Regions from separate parts of the Bradyrhizobium sp. HKCCYLRH3061 genome, predicted to be linked through region 1. Evidence: riboswitches for the same ligand, from Rfam matches in the RefSeq annotation. Region 1 holds a riboswitch; the other holds the start of a gene.
What was found. A riboswitch is a leader RNA that binds a small molecule or an ion and turns the genes downstream of it on or off. The one in region 1 is predicted to bind cobalamin.
Positions count from the first base shown of each region.

Region 2: another riboswitch for cobalamin. It lies ahead of ACQR2C_RS29500 (HupE/UreJ family protein); the one in region 1 lies ahead of ACQR2C_RS01645 (TonB-dependent receptor domain-containing protein).

Region 1 covers NZ_JBNPUE010000001.1:324,879-330,755, reverse strand. Annotated here, with positions in the region: gene ACQR2C_RS01645 (TonB-dependent receptor domain-containing protein) at 1-1,936, opposite strand, end outside; cobalamin riboswitch at 2,033-2,250, opposite strand; gene ACQR2C_RS01640 (DUF2336 domain-containing protein) at 2,457-3,569, opposite strand; gene ACQR2C_RS01635 (SDR family oxidoreductase) at 4,112-4,969, shown strand; gene ACQR2C_RS01630 (hypothetical protein) at 4,978-5,262, shown strand; gene ACQR2C_RS01625 (response regulator transcription factor) at 5,294-5,877, opposite strand, start outside.
Region 2 covers NZ_JBNPUE010000024.1:48,530-54,406, forward strand. Annotated here, with positions in the region: gene cbiB (adenosylcobinamide-phosphate synthase CbiB) at 1-915, shown strand, start outside; gene ACQR2C_RS29485 (cobyric acid synthase) at 902-2,395, opposite strand; gene cobO (cob(I)yrinic acid a,c-diamide adenosyltransferase) at 2,400-3,008, opposite strand; gene cobU (bifunctional adenosylcobinamide kinase/adenosylcobinamide-phosphate guanylyltransferase) at 3,025-3,561, opposite strand; cobalamin riboswitch at 3,595-3,787, shown strand; gene ACQR2C_RS29500 (HupE/UreJ family protein) at 3,907-4,539, shown strand; gene ACQR2C_RS29505 (DUF1636 domain-containing protein) at 4,543-4,938, shown strand; gene cobW (cobalamin biosynthesis protein CobW) at 4,959-5,877, shown strand, end outside.

The sequences.
Region 1 (5,877 bases):
AGTCGCTGCGCAGGTTGACGACCGTATAGCCGGGCGCGACCAGGCCGGTGGTCATGCCGTCGCGGCTGACATCGAGCCAGTCGCTGATCCTCAGCACGGTGGCCGACAGGCGCAGCGCATCGATCGGCTGCCAGGTCGCGGTGGCGCTCCATTTTTCCTTCGGCCGCCGCAATAGCTGCTGGCCGGTGGCCGCATCGACCGCGCGGGTGAAGGTGTAGTCTGCACGCAGCGAGATCCGGTCGGTGAGATCAGCCGTCACGAAGCTCTCGGTGCCTTCGGTGGTCGCGAGGCCGACATTGGCGTAGGAGGTGAAGGTCGCGTTGAAATTGATCAGGTTGGTGATGCTGTTGTGGAAGTAGGTCGCGCCGAAGCGGATGCGATCCGAAAACAGCGGCTGTTCGAAGCCGGCGTCGTAGCCGGTGCTCTGCTCCGGCTTCAGGTTGGGATTGGCGAAGAAGTTGAAGGCCGGAAAATCCTGGTGCAGCTGGCTCAAGGTCGGCGCCTTGAAGCCGGTGCCGTAGCTCGCCTTCAGCTTGGTCCCGGTGACCGGCAGGATCACCGCCGGCGCGATCCGGAAGGTGCCATGGCCGCCGAATTGCTCGTTGACGTCGTTGCGCAGGCTCGCCACCACGAACCAGCGTTTGGCGAACTCCGTCTGCAACTCGATGAAGCCGGCCTTGTTGCCGTTCTCGGCGGAAAGATCAGTTGTTTTCAGCCGCTCGGTCTGCTGCTCCAGCCCGACGACGAGATTGTTGTGCGGCGCCAGTTCGGTCACCGCGTGCCAGTCATATTTGATGCGTTCCCCCGTGGCGACCGCGGCCACGGGATTGCCGGCCGTCAGATCCGACGACCAGTTGTTCACGTAGTTGACGCCGAAATAGTTCCTGATGCGGCCGCCGAGCAGCGACCACACGGCTTCCTCGCGCGTCGCCAGCTGGTGGACCGTGTGGTTGCTCCTGATAGCATCGGGAGCGCTCGGAAAGCCGCTGTCGCCGGTGAACAGCAGCGTGGCGTCGGCGTATCGAATCACCGAGTTCAACGTCCAGGCCTCGTTGAGATCGACGCCGAGCTTGGACGAGGCGGTCACGTTGTCGTAGGCGTTGCCGATCGCCTTCTGCCCGGCCGGGAGCAGCTGCCACGGCGTCACCGGCACGTCGCCGGCGTGCAGGTGCGCGACATTGACCGCGTAGTTGACATTACTATGTGAGCCGCTGACGCCGGCCGACTGGTTGAAGGTCTTGAACGACCCGCTCTCGACCGAGGCGGTCGCCCGCGCCGGGCCGTCGCCCTTGCGCGTGATCACCGAGATCACGCCGCCGATCGCATCGGAGCCGTACAGCCCGCTCTGCGGCCCGCGCAGCACCTCGAGCTGCTGGATGTCGGCGGCGAGCAGATGCGCGAAATCGAACGCACCGTTGCTGTTGGTGACGTCGCCGACGTCGATGCCGTCGATGATGAGCTTGGTGTGGTTGGCATTGGTGCCGCGCATGAAGACGTTGGTCTGGCCGCCCGGGCCGCCGGCCTGCACGACGTTCAATCCGGGGACGGTGCTCAGGATGTCCGGCACCGTGCGGGCCTGCTGCGCGGCGATGTCCTTGTCGGTCACCACCGTGATCGCATTCGCGACGTTGGCGACCGGCGTCACGATGCCGGCCGGGCTGACCGCGACGGGCGGGCTGGCCGGCGATTCCGGCTTTGCCGCCGGCATCTGTTGATGCGCGGCGTTGCCGGCTCTGCGGGGGATGGCCGGTTTCGGAGCGATCGGCCGGTGCGGCGGGTCGACCTCGACCGGCGGCAGCAGATCGGGCGAGGCGGATTGCTGCGCCGTTGCGGGGGAGGGACCGAGCAGCGCGAACGACGAGAGGAGGCATAACGACGACAGAAGGGCGCGACGGCGCCTGGCATGGGGAACGGGAGACACGAGTGACCTCGGCATGACGTCAGTGGCACGTCACCGCGAACGAGGTCTCATGCACGCCTTTGCAGGCCTGCCTGAAAACGATGCCAATAACGCCCCGACCGGCATCCTCGCGTGTGACCACGGCTGACGGCAGGTCTCCTGGCTCGCGGGTCGTCACCTCCACGTCGCCTTCCCGGGACCGAGATTTCCCAGTGGCCTCTGACGCGAGATTCGCCGCTTACAGTTGCGGGGGCAGCTGCGGCCTTCGGTCACGTCCCTTGCGAGACGTCTCCGGCACCGCATTCCCTATTGAGCCCCGGTCGAGGGGCACCGTCGCCGTCACCGTAGGAGTGCGGGCGCACCAAAGTCAATCCGGCGCCCGGCGATCTCCTGGCGATAACGCGCTGGAGTGGATTGCGTGTGGCGAACTCTCTCGGCCGCCGCGTTCGGCGTGAGATACCCGGCGCCCGCGACGCCCCACAGCTGTCGTTCGCAGGGACGACAGCGGGATGTGAGGCGCGAATCAATTCCGGCACGGATCGCTTGCGAGCGCCGCTTACTTCTCGACCTTGTTGTGCACCATCCAGAACCTCAGCGTGCGCTGGGCGGTGTCGAGGGACAGGCGGGAATAGTCGCGCTCGGCGAGCTTCAGCGTCTCGGTGTCGATGGCGTGCTTGATGGGGCGGTGGGTGAGAATCTTCGCGACCACCGACCAGGCCAGCCCGGCGGCGCGGCAAGGGATCAGCACGATGTCGGTGCGCGGGCCTTCCATCACCTTGGCGATCATCTCGGTCGGGACGTTGTTGAGCAGGCCGAGCGCGGCTGACACCTCGCCGAAGCGGCGGGTCTCGGCGAAGAAGGCGATGGCGGCATCGTTGAGCTCGTTCAGCCCCTTCATGCGCTTGACGGCCTCTTCGGCCAGCGTGAAGTCGCGCCCGACCAGGCCGCCGTCGCTGCGCGCAACGTCGGCGATCGCCTTGAGGATCTTCTTGATCTCCTGCTGCAGCGCCGGCGGCGCCGAGGCCATCAGCTTGGCGCGCACGGCTTCGGTCGCGCGGCGCAGCAGGTCGCGCAGATGCTTGGTGGGCAGGTCGACGCGCAGCCCGATGATCTCGGACAATTCGTCGTCGTCCTCGGCATGCGCCATCATCCCGGAATAGCCGGTCTCGGAGAAGCGCGCGGTCTGGTTGTTGGCGAGTTTGCGGATCACCCGGCGCTCGCCGCGGTCGACGATGATGTCGGTCACCGCCTCGGTCAGATGCGGGCGGCTGGAGATCGCCATCAGGTGATCCTGGCCCTTGGTCGCCGCGACCTCCACCAGCGTATGCTCGGTGAGCCGGCTCGAGTGCATCAGCACGTTCTCGGCCACCGAGATTTCGTCGTCGCGGGCGAGCTGCTGGATCAATTCGACGGGCGCATAGTCGACCGGCGCGAGATGCTTGCTGAGCTCGGCCCGCGCGCGGGTCTCGACCCGCGAGACCAGTATGCACAGCACGTTGTCGAACACCTTGATCTGGTCCTCGCTGAGGCGTTCGCCGTCATGCAGGAACAGGTTGGTGACCTGGCGCAGCGTGTTGACGCGCTTCGCCGAGGAGCCGCTGCGGACGGCCTCTTCGAGTTCGGTGATGATGGAGTTTTCTGAAAGCGGAAGCTGTTCTGGCTGTGACACGATCGCGCCCGTTGGTCCGGATTGCCGGAGCGACAGCAACGCGTGTGGGATCCGCTGCAAGGCTTTCGGCCGGGGCAGTTTTCGGCACGGGCGATAACAATGCGTTAGGGGCGGAGGGCGTAGTACTCCGGGGAAACACGGATACGGAAAATTAAGACGATACGCATAGAGGGGAAGACGGGTCGGAGCCCGGCGTTTCGGAGATTCGCCGGACAATCGATGGAATGAGGTGCGATCACCTCCTTGCAGACCCGGCGAAGACAGGCGAGCGAGGCGGAAAGGTTAACGATCTCATAAGGTCACAAACCTTCCTTCATCCAGTTTGGTCGCTGCCCTCGATCTCACGTCAGCTCTCATCCTCTCAAGCATTGAAACTTAAATCCCATTCTTGCCGCGGCCGTTTTGCCGACGCGCCGTGCGTTGCGTGCCGTATTCCGTTGTTCCGGGGCAGGCTCGGCGGGTGATGACCTCACGCGAAAAATCAGCGCCAGCATCTTGCCGCATCCCGTGCGATAATCGCCGCGCAAATCGTTGAGGTCCCCATGAAATCCGTCGTCATCACCGGCGCATCCACCGGCATCGGGTTCGCCTGTTCGAAGCACCTGCTCGCGCGCGGCTTTCGCGTGTTCGGCAGCGTTCGCAAGCAGGCCGATGCAGACCGTCTGCGCAGCGAGCTCGGCGCCAACTTCACGCCGCTGCTGTTCGACGTGACCGACGAGGCGGCGGTGAAGGCGGCCGCGCAGGAGGTGCGGGCGGCTCTCGCCGGCGAGGCGCTCGCCGGCCTGGTCAACAATGCCGGCATCGCCGTCGCGGGGCCGGTGACGGAGCTGCCGATCGCGCAGTTCCGCCATCAGATGGAGGTCAACGTCATCGGCCCGGTGATCGCGACCCAGGCGTTCGCGCCGCTGCTCGGAGCGGATCCCGCCATGAAAGGGGAGCGAGGCCGGATCGTGATGGTCAGCTCGGTGGCCGGGCGCAATGGCAACCCGCTGTTGGCGCCGTATTCGACCTCAAAGTATGCGATCGAAGGGCTGTCCGAGAGCCTGCGCCGTGAGCTGATGCTGTTCGGCATCGACGTCATCGTCATCGCGCCGGGCGCGGTGAAGACCCCGATCTGGGCCAAGGCCGACGAGGTCGACCTGTCGCCGTATCAGGCCTCGCCGTTCTTCCCGGCGCTGCAGAAGATCCGCGCCTTCATGCTGAATCTCGGCAAGTCCGGGCTGCCGGCCGAGACCATCGCCGCGCGGGTGGCCGACGCCTTGACCTTGCCGGCGCCCAAGGTGCGCTACGAGATCGCGCCCGACGCCATGAGGCAATGGATCGTGCGGGTGCTTCCGAAACGGACCGTCGATCGCATCATCGCCAAGCGGCTCGGCCTGATGCCCGCGACCAGGCCCTGATGCCGGCGATGACGACCCTCGGCAAGACCCAGGCGGAGCTGACCCGCCTGGTCGAGGAGGACCTTCGCGCGCAGCCGGGCTGCGAGACCGCGCGCGTGCCGGCGGTTCATGCGCTCGACGTGCGCAGCGGCCGCAACTGGGAGATCCCGCACGTCGTTCTCGGCGACAGCCTGATCAGCGACGTCGACCGCGCCGTGATGAGCGTGCAGCGCCGGCTCGGGCGCGCGTTTCACCTGATCGACGATCCGGTCACGGCGTCGGACGCGGCAGCAACGCCGCAGGGCGACTCCTGAGCTTTCTCGCGGGGATGTAAGCCCCGCCGGCTCAGCTCAGCAGGCCCTGCCGCAGCGCCAGCCGCACCAGCTCGATGTCGGTGGCGACGCCGAGCTTGTCCTTGATCAGCGAGTGCAGGTTGGCAACCGTCTTCGGGCTGAGATGCAGCGCGGACGCGATCTCGTCCGTCGTCCGTTCGGCCAGCAGCATCTGCATCACCTCGAACTCGCGCGCGGACAGCACGTCGGCGGCGGCGCGCTCGCCGGAGAGGCGGCTGAGTGCGAGCTCGTGATCGATGTCGGGGCTGATCGCGATGCGGCCTGCCAGCACGTCCATGACGGCGCGCACGAGAGCCTCCGGCGGGCTGCTCTTGGTGACATAGCCGCGGGCGCCGGCGCGGATCGCCTGCACCGCGAAGCCGGCATTCTCATGCATGGTGAACACGAGGATGCGCGCGCCGCGATCCCATTGCCGGATGCGGCGGATGCCCTCGATGCCGCCGACGCCCGGCATCGTCAGGTCCATGATGACGAGATCGGGCCTGACCTCCTTGAACAGCCGGTAGGCTTCGGCGCCATCGGCGGCTTCGGCGACCACGCGCAGCCCCGGCTGCTTCTGCAGCATCGACCTGTAGC
Region 2 (5,877 bases), on a different contig from region 1:
CAACTGCTGGTGCAGCGGATCGGACATCCCGTGATGTGGATGGGCGCGCTGATAGCATGGGGGGACCGCCGCTGGAACAGGGCAGCAGACAGCTTTGCCGCACGACGCGCGCGCGGCATTGCGCTCGTGTGCCTGCTCGTCGTCGGGATGATGGCCACCGGCCTCATTGCAACATGGGTCGTGCAGGCGCTCGTCGGCGAGCCGGTTGCAACCATCATCCTTGGTGTGGCGGCAAGCAGCCTGCTGGCCCAGCGCAGTCTCGATACGCATGTCGCCGCGGTCGCAGAGGGGTTGGAGCAGCAGGGACTCGACGGCGGCCGCGGGGCGGTGGCGATGATCGTCGGCCGCGATCCCGAGCGGCTGGATGAAGCCGGCGTCGCGCGGGCCGCGGTCGAGAGCCTGGCTGAAAACTTCTCCGACGGTGTCGTGGCTCCGTTGTTCTGGCTCGTCATCGGCGGTCTTCCAGGCATCCTGATCTACAAGGCTCTCAACACCGCCGACAGCATGATCGGTCATCTCTCGGACCGTCACCGCGCGTTCGGCTGGGCGGCGGCGCGGCTCGATGATCTCGTCAACCTGCCGGCCTCGCGCCTGTCCGCGCTGTGGATCGCAGCCGCTGCGGTCTGCATCCCCAACGCTTCGGCTTCGGCCGCGGTGCGAGACGTTGCACGCGATGCATCGAAGCATCGTTCGCCCAATGCCGGCTGGCCGGAGGCGGCGATGGCCGGTGCACTCGGACTGCGCCTGGCCGGACCGCGCGTCTATCACGGTCATCTCGTCACCGATGCCTGGATGGGGGATGGGCGCGCCGATCTCGAGGCCTCCGACATCCGGCGCGCCTTGCGGCTGTATCGGCTGGCGTGTCTGGTTCAGGCGGCGGTCGTCGCAGGCCTCGTCCTGGTCAGGATCCTGTAGTCGCCACGGGGGGCGCGCGTTTGCTCGCCAATGCCAGGATACGATCAACGTCGACGTAGCGCTCGAGATGCACCGCGAGTGCATCCAACGTTGTGTCCACATCGATCTCATAAGAGAGGCCGCTGGTCGTCGCACCGAGGCCGCGCAGCCAATGGCTGCGCAGGCCATCGTCGGCGAACAGACTATGCACGTAGCAGCCGGCTACCAGGCCATCAGGCGCGATGGCGCCATCGCGACGACCGTCGGAGAAGGTCAGGAAGGGGCGCTGTGTCGCTGGTCCCTCGGTGCGGCCGATGTGCATCTCGTAGCCGCGGAACGGCAATTGACCGTCCATCAGCGTGCCCTGGACCTCGCGCAACGCCTTGTCATCCGTCAGGGTCGTTTCGACGTCGAGCAGCCCAAGTCCCGTGACGGAACCAGATGCCCCCTCGTGTCCGTCGGGATCGCTGATCATGCGTCCGAGCATCTGATAGCCGCCGCAGATGCCGAGCACGCGGCCGCCGCGGCGCAGATGCGCGATGAGATCGATGTCCCAGCCGGCGTCACGCAGGGCGCTGAGATCGGCGATCGTCGCCTTCGAGCCCGGCAGGATCACGATGGATGCGTCGCCAGGAATCGGCGTGCCCGGGCGCAGGAACTGCAGGTCGATTCCGTCCTCCAGCCGCAACGGATCGAACTCGTCGAAATTGGAGATGCGCGGATAGGCGAGGATGACGACCTTCGGCCTGCGTCCTTCCGATGATCCGCGTTCAGCCAGTCCGAGCGCATCCTCGGCGGGCAGGCGGCGCGCATCGGAAAAATGCGGAATGAGCCCGAGCGACGTCCAGCCTGTCCGCTGCGCGATCTCGTTGATGCCCGACGCGAATAACGCCGGATCGCCGCGGAACTTGTTGACGAGGAAACCCGCGATGCGTGCGGCATCCGCGGGCGCGAGCACCGCCTGGGTGCCGACCAGGCTCGCAATGACGCCGCCGCGGTCGATGTCGCCGATCAGCACCACCGGAATCTGCACCGCCTGGGCAAAGCCCATGTTGGCGATATCGCCGGCGCGCAGGTTGATCTCGGAGGCGGAGCCGGCGCCTTCGACCAGCACGATGTCGGCATCAGCAGCCAGATGGTGAAAGCTCTCGAGCACCGCCTTCATCAATTGCGGCTTCATCGCCTGATAGGCCGACGCCTTGGCGTTGCCGATGACGCGTCCCTGCACCACCACCTGCGACCCGATCTCGCTTTGCGGCTTCAGCAGCACCGGGTTCATGTGCACCGTCATCGGTTGCCGCGCCGCGCGCGCCTGCAGCGCCTGGGCGCGGCCGATCTCGCCGCCATCCGCGGTGACGGCGGCATTGTTCGACATGTTCTGCGGCTTGAACGGCGCTACTTTCAGGCCGCGCAATGTCAGCGCGCGCGCGAGTCCTGCGACGATCAGCGATTTGCCGACGTCGGAGCCGGTGCCCTGGAACATGATGGCGCGCGCGCTCATGAGCCTAGTACTCGATGCCTTCCTGCGCCTTCACACCGGCCGCGAAATGATGCTTCACGAGGTTCATCTCGGTCACGAGATCGGCGGCCTCGATCAGCTCCGGCTTGGCGTTGCGGCCGGTGACGACGACGTGCAGATCGGGACGGCGCCCTGCGAGCGTGGCGACGACGTCGGTGATATCAAGGTGATCGTAGCGCAGCGCGATGTTGAGCTCATCGAGGACGAGCAGCCGGATCGACGGAAAAGCCATCAGCTCCTTTGCCTTGGCCCAGGCGCGCTCGGCCGCGGCGACGTCGCGCGCGCGATCCTGGGTTTCCCACGTAAAACCTTCGCCGAGCGTGTGCCACGACACCTGGTCGCCGAACGTCTCGATCGCCTTGCGCTCGCCGGTCTCCCACGCGCCCTTGCCGAACTGCACGACGCCGATGCGAAAGCCGCGGCCGATCGCGCGCAGCATCAGGCCCCACGCCGCCGTCGATTTGCCCTTGCCCTTGCCGGTGTGAACGATGAGCAGGCCCTTCTCCACGGTCTTGGAGGCGACCTCGGCATCCTGCACCGCCTTGCGGTTCTCCATCTTCGCCTTGTGGCGGGAATCGTCGGCGCTTTCGGTCACGGGCATGTTCTCCTTGTCACTTCAAAGTCAGCGGCAGTCCTGCCGCCATCAGGATCACGCGATCGGCCACGGCCGCGACGTCCTGGTTCAATCGTCCCTGGGCGTCGCGAAAGGCGCGCGCCAGCGCATTGTCCGGCACGATGCCCAGCCCGACTTCGTTGGACACGGCCACGATGGGGCCATTCGCGCTCCTGAGCGCATCGATCAGCTCGGCACATCTGGCCGGTACGTCCATGTCGGCGAGCATCACATTGCTGAGCCAGAGCGTCAGGCAATCGATCAGCATCGGCGTGCCCGAATCTCCATGTGCCCGGATGAGGCCGGCAAGATCATGTGTCGTTTCCAGCGTCTGCCATCCCTCAATGCGGCGCGCCTTGTGCTGGGCGATCCGGTCGGTCATTTCGGCGTCGAACGCCTGCGCGGTCGCAACATAGGTCCAAGGCGGCGGGTAGGCGGTGACGAGGGTCTCGGCATGGCGACTCTTGCCCGAGCGCGCGCCGCCGAGCACCAGCGTCAGGCGCGGCAGGGCGGGATGCGGCGGGGCAGGGACCATGGGACGATTCCGATTGACGGGCTTTGGCGCGACCCGTATCTAACAGATGACGGTTCTCCGAAAGGAGAGATTTAGGGAACACGGTGCGGGTTCTTGACCCAAGGCCGTGGCTGCCCCCGCAACTGTAATCGGCGAGTGTGAGGCCAAGACACCACTGGGAAACCGGGAAGGTGGCCTGATGCAGCGACCCGAGAGCCAGGAGACCTGCCGTCGACATTGCTGTTGGCCGACCCGTCGCGCGGGGAGTCGCGATGCTGGTTCTGATCCCGCCGGGATGGGCGGGATGCCGTCGGATGCAGCGCATCGTCCGGTCCTCTGGGGAGCCGGCAAGCGACGGAGACGGCCATGAAGTTGACCCGTACCACGACCTTTGCAGCCGCGAGCCTGTTGCTGCTCGCCGCCGATCCCGCCTTCGCGCATCACATGATGGGCGGCAAGCTGCCGCAGACGTTTGCGCAGGGGATGCTGTCCGGCCTCGGCCATCCCATCATCGGAATCGACCATCTGGCGGCGATCGTGGGCGCAGGCATCGTTGCAGCTCTTCTGGGCCGCGGCTTCGCGCCGGTGCTCGCCTTCACCACCGCGATGATCGCGGGCGTCGGCCTGCATGTGGCCAAGGCCAACATCCCGGCTGCCGAGCTGCTGGTCGGCCTGACCACCGCCGTGGTTGGGCTGGTGGTGGTGATGCGTGGGCGTTTCGGCGTGTTGCCGGTTGCCGGCCTGTTCGCCGTGACCGGCCTCGTCCACGGATATGCGCTGGGTGAATCGATCGTCGGCGCCGAGAACTCTCCGCTTGGAGCCTATCTCGCTGGGCTGCTCGTGATCCAGACCGTCATCGCGGCCGGTGCGTTCCTCGGCACCAGGCTGCTGTCGGCGAAGGCCAAGGCGGCTGCGCCGCTGGCGCTGCGGCTCGCGGGCGCTGCCATCGTGCTGGTGGGCGGCGTTGCCGCCGCAACGGCCGCCGGCGTGATCGGCTGATTGATGATCGCATCGGAGACTGGAGAGACGACGCTGTTCGTCTGCGTCACCTGCCGCACGCAGGCGCCTGAAGCTGCGCCGCCGGACGAGCCGCGGGCCGGTGCCCGTTTGCTCGCAGCCATCGAGACGGTGCCGGCCGCGCAGCGCGCCGGCGTCACCGTTGTCGGTGTCGAGTGCCTGTCGAACTGCAATCGTGCGTGCACGGTTGCGGTGACAGCGCCGGGCAAATGGACCTATGTGCTCGGCGCGCTCGATCCGGATCTGCATGCGCGGGATGTGCTGGCATTCGCGCAGCTGCATCAGCGCCATGATGCGGGCCTGCCGGCCTGGCGCGAGCGCCCGGAATACATCCGCAAGAACACCGTCGCGCGCGTGCCTGCGCTGTCGGCGCCACGCTGAAACCGAGAGATCGCATCGCCATGACGAAGTCGTTCGCCAAGACGCCTTGCACCATCGTCACCGGTTTTCTCGGCGCCGGCAAGACGACGCTGGTGCGCAACTTGATCGAGACCGCGAACGGTCGCCGGCTCGCCATCATCGTCAATGAGTTCGGCGATGTCGGCATCGACGGCGACATCCTGAAGGGCTGCGGCGTGCCGGACTGTCCGGAGGATCGCATCGTCGAGCTGTCGAACGGCTGTCTGTGCTGCACCGTCGCCGACGATTTCGTGCCCGCGCTCATGAGCCTGCTGGACCAGAAGGAGCCGCCGGAGCATATCGTGATCGAGACCTCGGGGCTGGCGCTGCCGAAGCCGCTGGTGCAGGCCTTCAACTGGCCCGAGATCGCGACGCGTGTCACGGTCGACGGCGTCGTGGCGGTCGTCGACGGCCCGGCGGTGGTTGCGGGCCGCTTCGCCGACGATCCGGAAGCGCTCGCGGCGCAGCGCGCCACCGATGCCTCGCTCGATCACGACAACCCGCTGGAGGAGGTCTACGAGGACCAGTTGCTGTGCGCCGATCTCGTCGTGATGAACAAGAGCGATCTGATGAGCGAGGAGCAGCGCAAGGATGTCGCCGCCGAGATCGCCGCCAAGGTGCAGCGCGCGGTCAAGGTGATCGCGACCGAGCATGGCAGGCTGTCGGCGTCGGTGCTGCTCGGGCTCGGCGCCGCAGCGGAGGACGATCTCGCCGCCCGGCCGTCGCATCACGACAACGAGGCCGAGCATGATCACGACGATTTTGAGAGCTTCGTGCTCGACGTCCCGGCGCAGGCCTCGCCCGATGCGCTCGTCGACCGGATCGCGGCCGCCGTCGATGCGCATGATGTCTTGCGGGTGAAAGGGTTCGTGGAAGTTGCCGGCAAGCCGCTGCGCCTCCTGGTGCAGGCCGTGGGCAGCC